3 regions of the Halomonas sp. 707B3 genome follow, and region 1 is predicted to be linked to each of the others. Evidence: predicted binding sites of a transcription regulator. Region 1 holds the regulator's gene; each other region holds the start of a gene.
What was found. The regulator FNR, encoded in region 1, switches genes on or off when oxygen is low (the NO sensors DNR and NnrR bind a similar motif). The targets are predictions, from matches to a motif close to TTGATNTANATCAA.
Positions count from the first base shown of each region.

Region 2: the regulator FNR is predicted to act here: its motif matches at 1,254-1,267, upstream of ccoM (cytochrome c oxidase subunit CcoM).
Region 3: the regulator FNR is predicted to act here: its motif matches at 1,603-1,616, upstream of BIS10_RS08350 (OmpW family protein).

Region 1 covers NZ_JAMZBE010000067.1:10,007-12,274, forward strand. Annotated here, with positions in the region: gene hemN (oxygen-independent coproporphyrinogen III oxidase) at 1-560, shown strand, start outside; gene fnr (fumarate/nitrate reduction transcriptional regulator Fnr) at 618-1,370, shown strand; gene ttcA (tRNA 2-thiocytidine(32) synthetase TtcA) at 1,357-2,268, opposite strand.
Region 2 covers NZ_JAMZBE010000036.1:15,681-17,948, reverse strand. Annotated here, with positions in the region: gene BIS10_RS07050 (AmpG family muropeptide MFS transporter) at 1-567, opposite strand, end outside; gene BIS10_RS07045 (peptidylprolyl isomerase) at 700-1,218, shown strand; gene ccoM (cytochrome c oxidase subunit CcoM) at 1,377-1,502, shown strand; gene BIS10_RS07040 (hypothetical protein) at 1,702-2,211, shown strand.
Region 3 covers NZ_JAMZBE010000047.1:11,143-13,410, forward strand. Annotated here, with positions in the region: gene BIS10_RS08340 (DUF3549 family protein) at 1-178, opposite strand, end outside; gene BIS10_RS08345 (YqcC family protein) at 464-796, shown strand; gene BIS10_RS08350 (OmpW family protein) at 884-1,510, opposite strand; gene putP (sodium/proline symporter PutP) at 1,750-2,268, opposite strand, start outside.

The DNA of each region.
Region 1 (2,268 bases):
GTACCACTATTGAGATGCTGACCCAAGCAGGCTATGTACATATTGGTATGGATCACTTTGCTCGCCCAGAGGACAGCTTGGCTCAGGCACAGCGCCACGGTACGCTGCAGCGCAACTTCCAGGGCTACTCAAGCCATTCCCAGTGCGACTTGATTGGTTTGGGGGTGTCGGCTATTTCTCGGGTAGACGACGTTTACGCACAAAACCCCACTCAGCTGTCCCACTATGAAGCTGCCTTAGATGAAGGTAGGCTAGCGACCGTAAAAGGGTTACGCTTAAATAAGGATGACCTAATGCGCAGAGAGGTGATTGAGCGCTTAATGTGCGATATGGCCATTGACCTTGAAGCAATAGGCAAGCGTTGGCAGATAAATGCCGCTGACTACTTTTCAACCGCTCTTGAACGGTTGAAAACCGCCGAGCAGGATGGCCTGCTAGTGCGCCAAGGCCTCTATTTACAAGCTACGCCCACCGGACGGCTGTTGATTCGGCACTTAGCCATGGCCTTCGATAATCACCTGCAACACCAGGGCAACCAACGTTACTCGAAGATTTTATAAGCGTATTGAGACACCTACCCCCTGCGCCTATGATGGCTAATAAAAAGGGAGCACCACATGTCATATCCTGCCAGCCAACGACGTTCACTGCTGCAAGAGGCGCGCTGCCAAACCTGTAGCTTAAGCTCGCTGTGCCTACCGCTTGCCCTAGAGCTTGAGGATATGAGCCAGTTCGATGCGATTATCCGCCGCCGCTCGCCGTTGAAAAAAGGCGAGCCGCTGTTTCGCCAAGGAGATCCTTTCACCAGCGTTTACGCGGTGCGCTCTGGCAGCTTGAAGCAGGTGACTAGCGAAGGGAATGGCAACGACCAGCTCACCAATTTCTTTCTACCCAGCGAGCTGGTGGGTCTGGATGGGATTGACGAAGAGCACTACCCCGGCACCGTGATTGCCCTGGAAACCACCACGGTATGCGAAATTCCGTTTGACCGTTTGGACTCGCTCTCCGAGGAGCTGCCCGAACTGCGCGGCCAGCTTTACCGCAGCATGAGCAAGGAGCTACGAGACGACCGGCGGATGATGCGCTTACTGTCACGCAAAACTGCCGATCAGCGGCTGGCCAGCTTTTTGATTACGCTTTCTGACCGTTTTCGGCGCCGGGGCTACTCCCCCTATAGCTTCCGGCTTTCCATGTCACGGGCAGATATGGGCAACTATCTAGGCCTCGCGGTGGAGACGGTTAGCCGTATTCTTAGCCGCTTTCAGCAGCAAAACGTGGTGGCCGTCTCCGGGCGCGAGGTCAATATTTTGGATATGCAGCGCCTCATCACCCTGGCTGAAGAGGAAGCCCAGGCGGTTAACTCACGTTAAACGCCTGAATGCGCCCTTCCATCAATGCGGCCTGCTTCGCTTCCAGACCGGCAAAATCAAACAGCTCACGGTCGGCAAGCTGCGAAGGGGCAACGTTGGTTACGGCTTTGAACATACTCTCCAACCGGCCGGGGTGTTTTTTATCCCACTCCGCCAGCATCTCTTTGACAACCTGGCGCTGCATATTGGGCTGAGAGCCGCACAGGTTGCAGGGAATGATCGGAAACTCCATCAGCCTCGAAAACTCCGCAATATCCGCCTCTTTGCAGTAGGCCAGCGGGCGAATCACGATGTTTTTACCATCATCCGAGAGCAGCTTCGGTGGCATGGCTTTTAAGGTGCCGCCAAAGAACATATTGAGAAACAGCGTCTCCAGGATATCTTCCCGGTGGTGGCCCAAAGCAATTTTGTTGGCCCCAATCTCCTCGGCAAAGCCATACAACGAACCACGCCGCAGCCTTGAGCAGAGCGCGCAGGTGGTTTTACCTTCCGGGGTTTTCTCCTTCACCACCGAGTAGGTATCACGCTCCAGAATGTGATACTCCACGCCTTGCTTATCCAGGTACTGGGGCAGCACGTGTTCTGGGAAACCTGGCTGCTTCTGATCCATATTGACCGCTACCAGGGAAAAATTAACCGGTGCGTTGCGCTGTAGGTTGCGCAGAATCTCCAGCATCGTATAGCTATCTTTACCACCAGAGAGACACACCATGACTCGGTCACCTTCTTCGATCATGTTGTAATCGATGATGGCGTTCCCTACTTCGCGCCGCAGGCGTTTTTGCAACTTGTTGAATTCACGCTTCTGCTTGGCATCCTGCAGCTCATGCTGCTGGACAAGGGGCTCGTCAGACGCACTGTCTGACGAAGTGGGGTCAAAGTAGTCAGGTTGTAACAT
Region 2 (2,268 bases), on a different contig from region 1:
CAGGTAAGCCGCGTTCCACGATACCGCCGATGCCACATAAAGCGCACCGGCCCCTGCCGCCAGCAGCCCGCCGCGATAGCCAATAATGTACGTGGAGGCCATGGCCGCCTGGACATCGTCATCCGCGGATTCAATACGGTAGGCGTCTATCGCAATATCCTGCGTGGCGGAGCCAAATGCCACCAAGAGCGCAAAGGCGGCGACCCAGCCTAGGTTGCCGATTGGGTCTACTCCTGCGAGGCCAATGAGACCGGCGGCAATCATGCCCTGGGCCAACAGCATCCAGCCGCGTCGTTGTCCAAAAGCGCGGGTGAGCAGAGGCAGCGCGAGCCGGTCTACCACCGGTGCCCAGAAGAATTTGATGGAGTAGAGCATGCCGATCCAGGCAAAAAAACCGATGGCAGCTACTTCGACCCCGTCGCTACGTAGCCATGCGGAGAGCGTCGAAAACACCAATAGAAAGGGCAAACCAGCGGAAAAGCCTAAAAACAGCATGGTGATGACAGGCGCTTTGCAGTAAATACCAAGCGCCGCCAGCCAACTGCGCTGAGGAGTCGGGGTGGGCATGTAAGGGTGTACTCCAAAAAGAAAACATCGGTGTCTAGGCCCGCTCAAAAACCGGTCGGTGTTAGACTAGCCCTGAGGTTGATGGACTGAGTTCCATGACAAAGCCGACAGCTTACCGGAGAGGAGTTTTCCATGTCGATTACCGCCCATCAGGTAGTGACCCTGCACTACGTGCTTAGCGATGTGCTCAGCGATGGCAGCCCCCGCGTGCTGGATGACTCCAATGCACGTCAAAAACCCCTGGAGTATCTTCACGGCCACGATAATATTTTGCCGGGCTTGGAGCGAGATTTAACCGGCAAAGCCGCAGGTGATGAACTAAGCGTCACGCTGGCTCCCGCTGATGCTTACGGCCTGCGTAACGAAGAGTTAGTGCAAGAGGTGAGTCGCGCGTCATTTGGCGGTGCGGAGATTGAGCCAGGTAGCCGTTTTCAAACCGAAGGCGAGGCTGGCCCGCAGATTGTCACCGTGCTGAACATCGACGGCGATAACGTGACGGTGGATACCAACCACCCCTTGGCAGGTCATACGCTGCGCTATCAGGTGAAGATTCTGGACGTTCGCGATGCCACCCGCGCAGAGCTTGCTAAAGGCCATCCGCTGCCACCGGGCACTGAACACAGTAAAGTAGAAGACCGTAAGGTGCTCTAAAAAAGCCGTTTTTATCGGGTGAAGCGCGTTAAAAACTGACCTGTATCAAGTTCCCGTTTACCCTTGCGGCCACCATTTTAAAAGCTTGACCCAGGTCAGTTTCCCCTTCTCTGAACGCAGTACGATGGCCCCATACATCACGGCGGGAGGGGAGCACCATGTACTGGGATGATGCGGTAATTTTCGGCCTAGTTACTGTCGCGCTAATGATCACCTTTATGGTCGGTTGGGTAGGCTTTGTGGTACGTGACCATTTGCGTAAGGATGAACGTAAGAAGCCTTAATTCAGCAGGCTGTGTCAGTCGTCAGGGGAGGGGGCTTACGTTAATGTGTAAGCTTCCTGTTGCCGGCCCAAGGGGCCGGCTTTTTTGCGTCTTTTTTTTAAGTTGTATTAATAACCGTTGAAGCGCATTGGCAGTTATGCTTTGGTAAAGTGCCTGATTTAAGCCTAAAGTACTCAACCACATTAGGAAATTCACTGCTATGAATGCTGTCTTTTCACGCTTGCCGATGCATTGGCGCTGTGGGGCGCTAATAAAAGCAGGATTAGTACTCGTCTTTACCACTGTTGGGGGGGCACCTGTCTCGGCAAATGCTCAGGCATTAAGCCTGATTAATGGTGAGTCAACGCAAAAGATCGCGCTCGGCGAGCTACGCCACCAATCGGATGTCACGTTTACAGTGTTCGACCCTTATCAGGGCCGCGACGTTGAAATGCGCGGCGTTGCGTTTCGTGATTTTTTAATCGAACACTTTGGTGAGATACCGCCAGCATTGCACTTTACGGCCTGGGATGACTACGAAGTGAGCCTGGGGGGCTGGGATGACCCAACCTGGTACTTGGTGACGTTTGAAGATGGCGAGCCGCTGACGCTACGCTCACGGGGGCCTATTCGGTTAGTTGAGCGCGAATATTCGGGCCGCGATGTGGCTAACCTGCGTGATTTCAACGATTGGGTCTGGATGATTCGCAGTATTGAGGCGCAATGGTGAGTGCCACGCCGCCTAATAAATCGCCGGTCTCGTCACGCTTACGGCGTGGAGGGCGGC
Region 3 (2,268 bases), on a different contig from region 1:
GAAAGACAATGGCCAAGCGCGCCTGACCCTGCCAAGGCTCTGGCCAAGCTTGCTCAGCATTTTCAAACGCGCGCAGGGTTTCCCTGGAGCAGGTAGTCACTCTGCGCCCCATATGGTAAAGCGACACCTCAGCGCCACTGCGTGTAAAAAATTCATCAAGGGTGTTAATTGGCTGCATGACATCCTTCCGCATTTCAAGCCTGCACTCTACCTTGCTGCCTTGCCACTGTCAGCCGCAAACGCTGATTAATCCGTGCTTTATTGTCTAAGTGGTTAAAAATTGAGCAACTTTGCGTAAGCCGCGTGAGACTAGCGGTGGCGACACCTTTCCATAGTTTATCCACAGCCTCTTGCAGGTTTTCTGTGAATCGGTGAATAACTCCATTGAGCACGCCTTTGAGTGGCAACTTACCCACAGAGTTGGGATAATGAACGCTAAATATGACCAACCCATAAGGTGTTTATGAGCGTCCATCAACAGCTTCAAACCGCGCTTCTTGAGCTTGAAGCCGCCATGAAGGCCGCTAATCTGTGGCGCACGCCCACCCCAGATGCGGCCGCTTTTGCCAGTCAGCAGCCTTTTTGTATTGATACCATGTCGCTGCCCCAGTGGGTGCGCTATGTCTTTGTTGCCCGCTTAAATGCGCTCATTGATGCCGGGGCTGCCATGCCCGCCAAGTGTGAAGTCGCTCCAGCAGTGGCGGCGTATTTAATGCAGGAGAAGGTAAGAGCAAGCGATCAGCTATTGGTAGTGAAAGCGGTGGAGCGTGTCGACAAGCTGGTCACAGAGAGTTAACCACGCGAGTAAGCCAGACCAAATAGCAATGCCCAGAGCGCAAGCTCTGGGCATTTTTTACGTGTTAGCGAAGGTGGGAGCTAGAAGCTAGAAGCGGTAGCTCAAGCCTGCCATGACCACCATGGGATCAATCTCGACGGTGCCCGCACCTGCGCCATTAATAGAGGCGTCGGTGTCGATGTCTAAGTACCAGGCAGCAGCGTTGAGTGCCCAGTGGTCATCAATGAGCAGATCAACACCCACTTGAGCGGCCGCGCCCCATGAGTCGTCTAGCTCAAGCTCGCCAATGGCGAGGCTCTCATCGGAGAAGCGCGTGTAGTTAATACCCGCACCCACGTAGGGCTGTACTTGAGAGTCGCTACCACCCAGTGGGTAATACTGTAGCGTTAGAGTGGGCGGCAGGTGCTTTGTTGATGCTAGGTTGTCACCGTTGAGTTCAATGTCATGCTCGAAAGGGAGCGCAGCCAGCAGCTCCACGCCCATCTTGTCGTGGAAACGGTAGCCCAGGGTGAAAGCGAAGTCGGTTTTATCCTGAACATCGACCGCGAAGGCACCACCTGCGAGCGAGCCGTTGTCGCTTTTCGGCGCGACGTTGGCAACGCCAACGCGGGTAAAGAAATCGCCAGCGCCATAGGCAACGGCTTGGCTGCTAACTGCTAAGGTGGCAGCGGCAAGCCCAGTGGCGAGTAGGGTAGGCAGTGATAAATGGCGCATAGCGTCGCTCCTGACCGATAACATGATGGGTGAGTGGTTTAAAGTTGTCGTAAACCATACAGCCAGTGTATCGAGCCAACGAGGGAGCGTTATTGACCTAGGGCAAAGAGCTGTGAACTGATAAGTTCAGCGCCTAGCAAGGTAAATATCTGAAGGGGGAGGGGGCTAAAAAAGAGGAGGCTTAACGGGTTAACTTCAACCCGTTAAGCCTTAGGCTAATTAAGCGACGTTACGCTCGTTTAGCGTTCAATATGCTGATACTCGCCAGCATCGGCGGTCATGCTGCTTACTGCCAGGATGGCAATGAAAGAAGCGATAAAGCCCGGGATGATCTCGTAAACGCCAGGGCCACCCATGAAGGAGCCGTTCCAGCCCAGCGCAATCCAGATCATAACCGTGGCAGCACCCACCACCATACCGGCGATAGCACCTGCGCCGTTTGTACGCGACCACATCAGCGACAGGATAATCAGCGGGCCAAAGGCGGCACCAAAACCTGCCCAAGCGTTACTCACCAGCCCCAGCACTTGCGAGTTCGGGTCAGAGGCAATCACGGCTGCGATCAGACCCACTAGCACAACACTGACACGACCTACGGCTACACACTCTTTGTCTGTAGCTTCTTTACGCAGGAACAGGCGATAGAAGTCCTCGGTCAGTGATGAAGATGACACCAGCAGCTGGCTAGAAATAGTACTCATAACGGCAGCAAGCAGGGCCGCGTAGAGGAAGCCGGTGATCAGCGGATGGAACAGCAA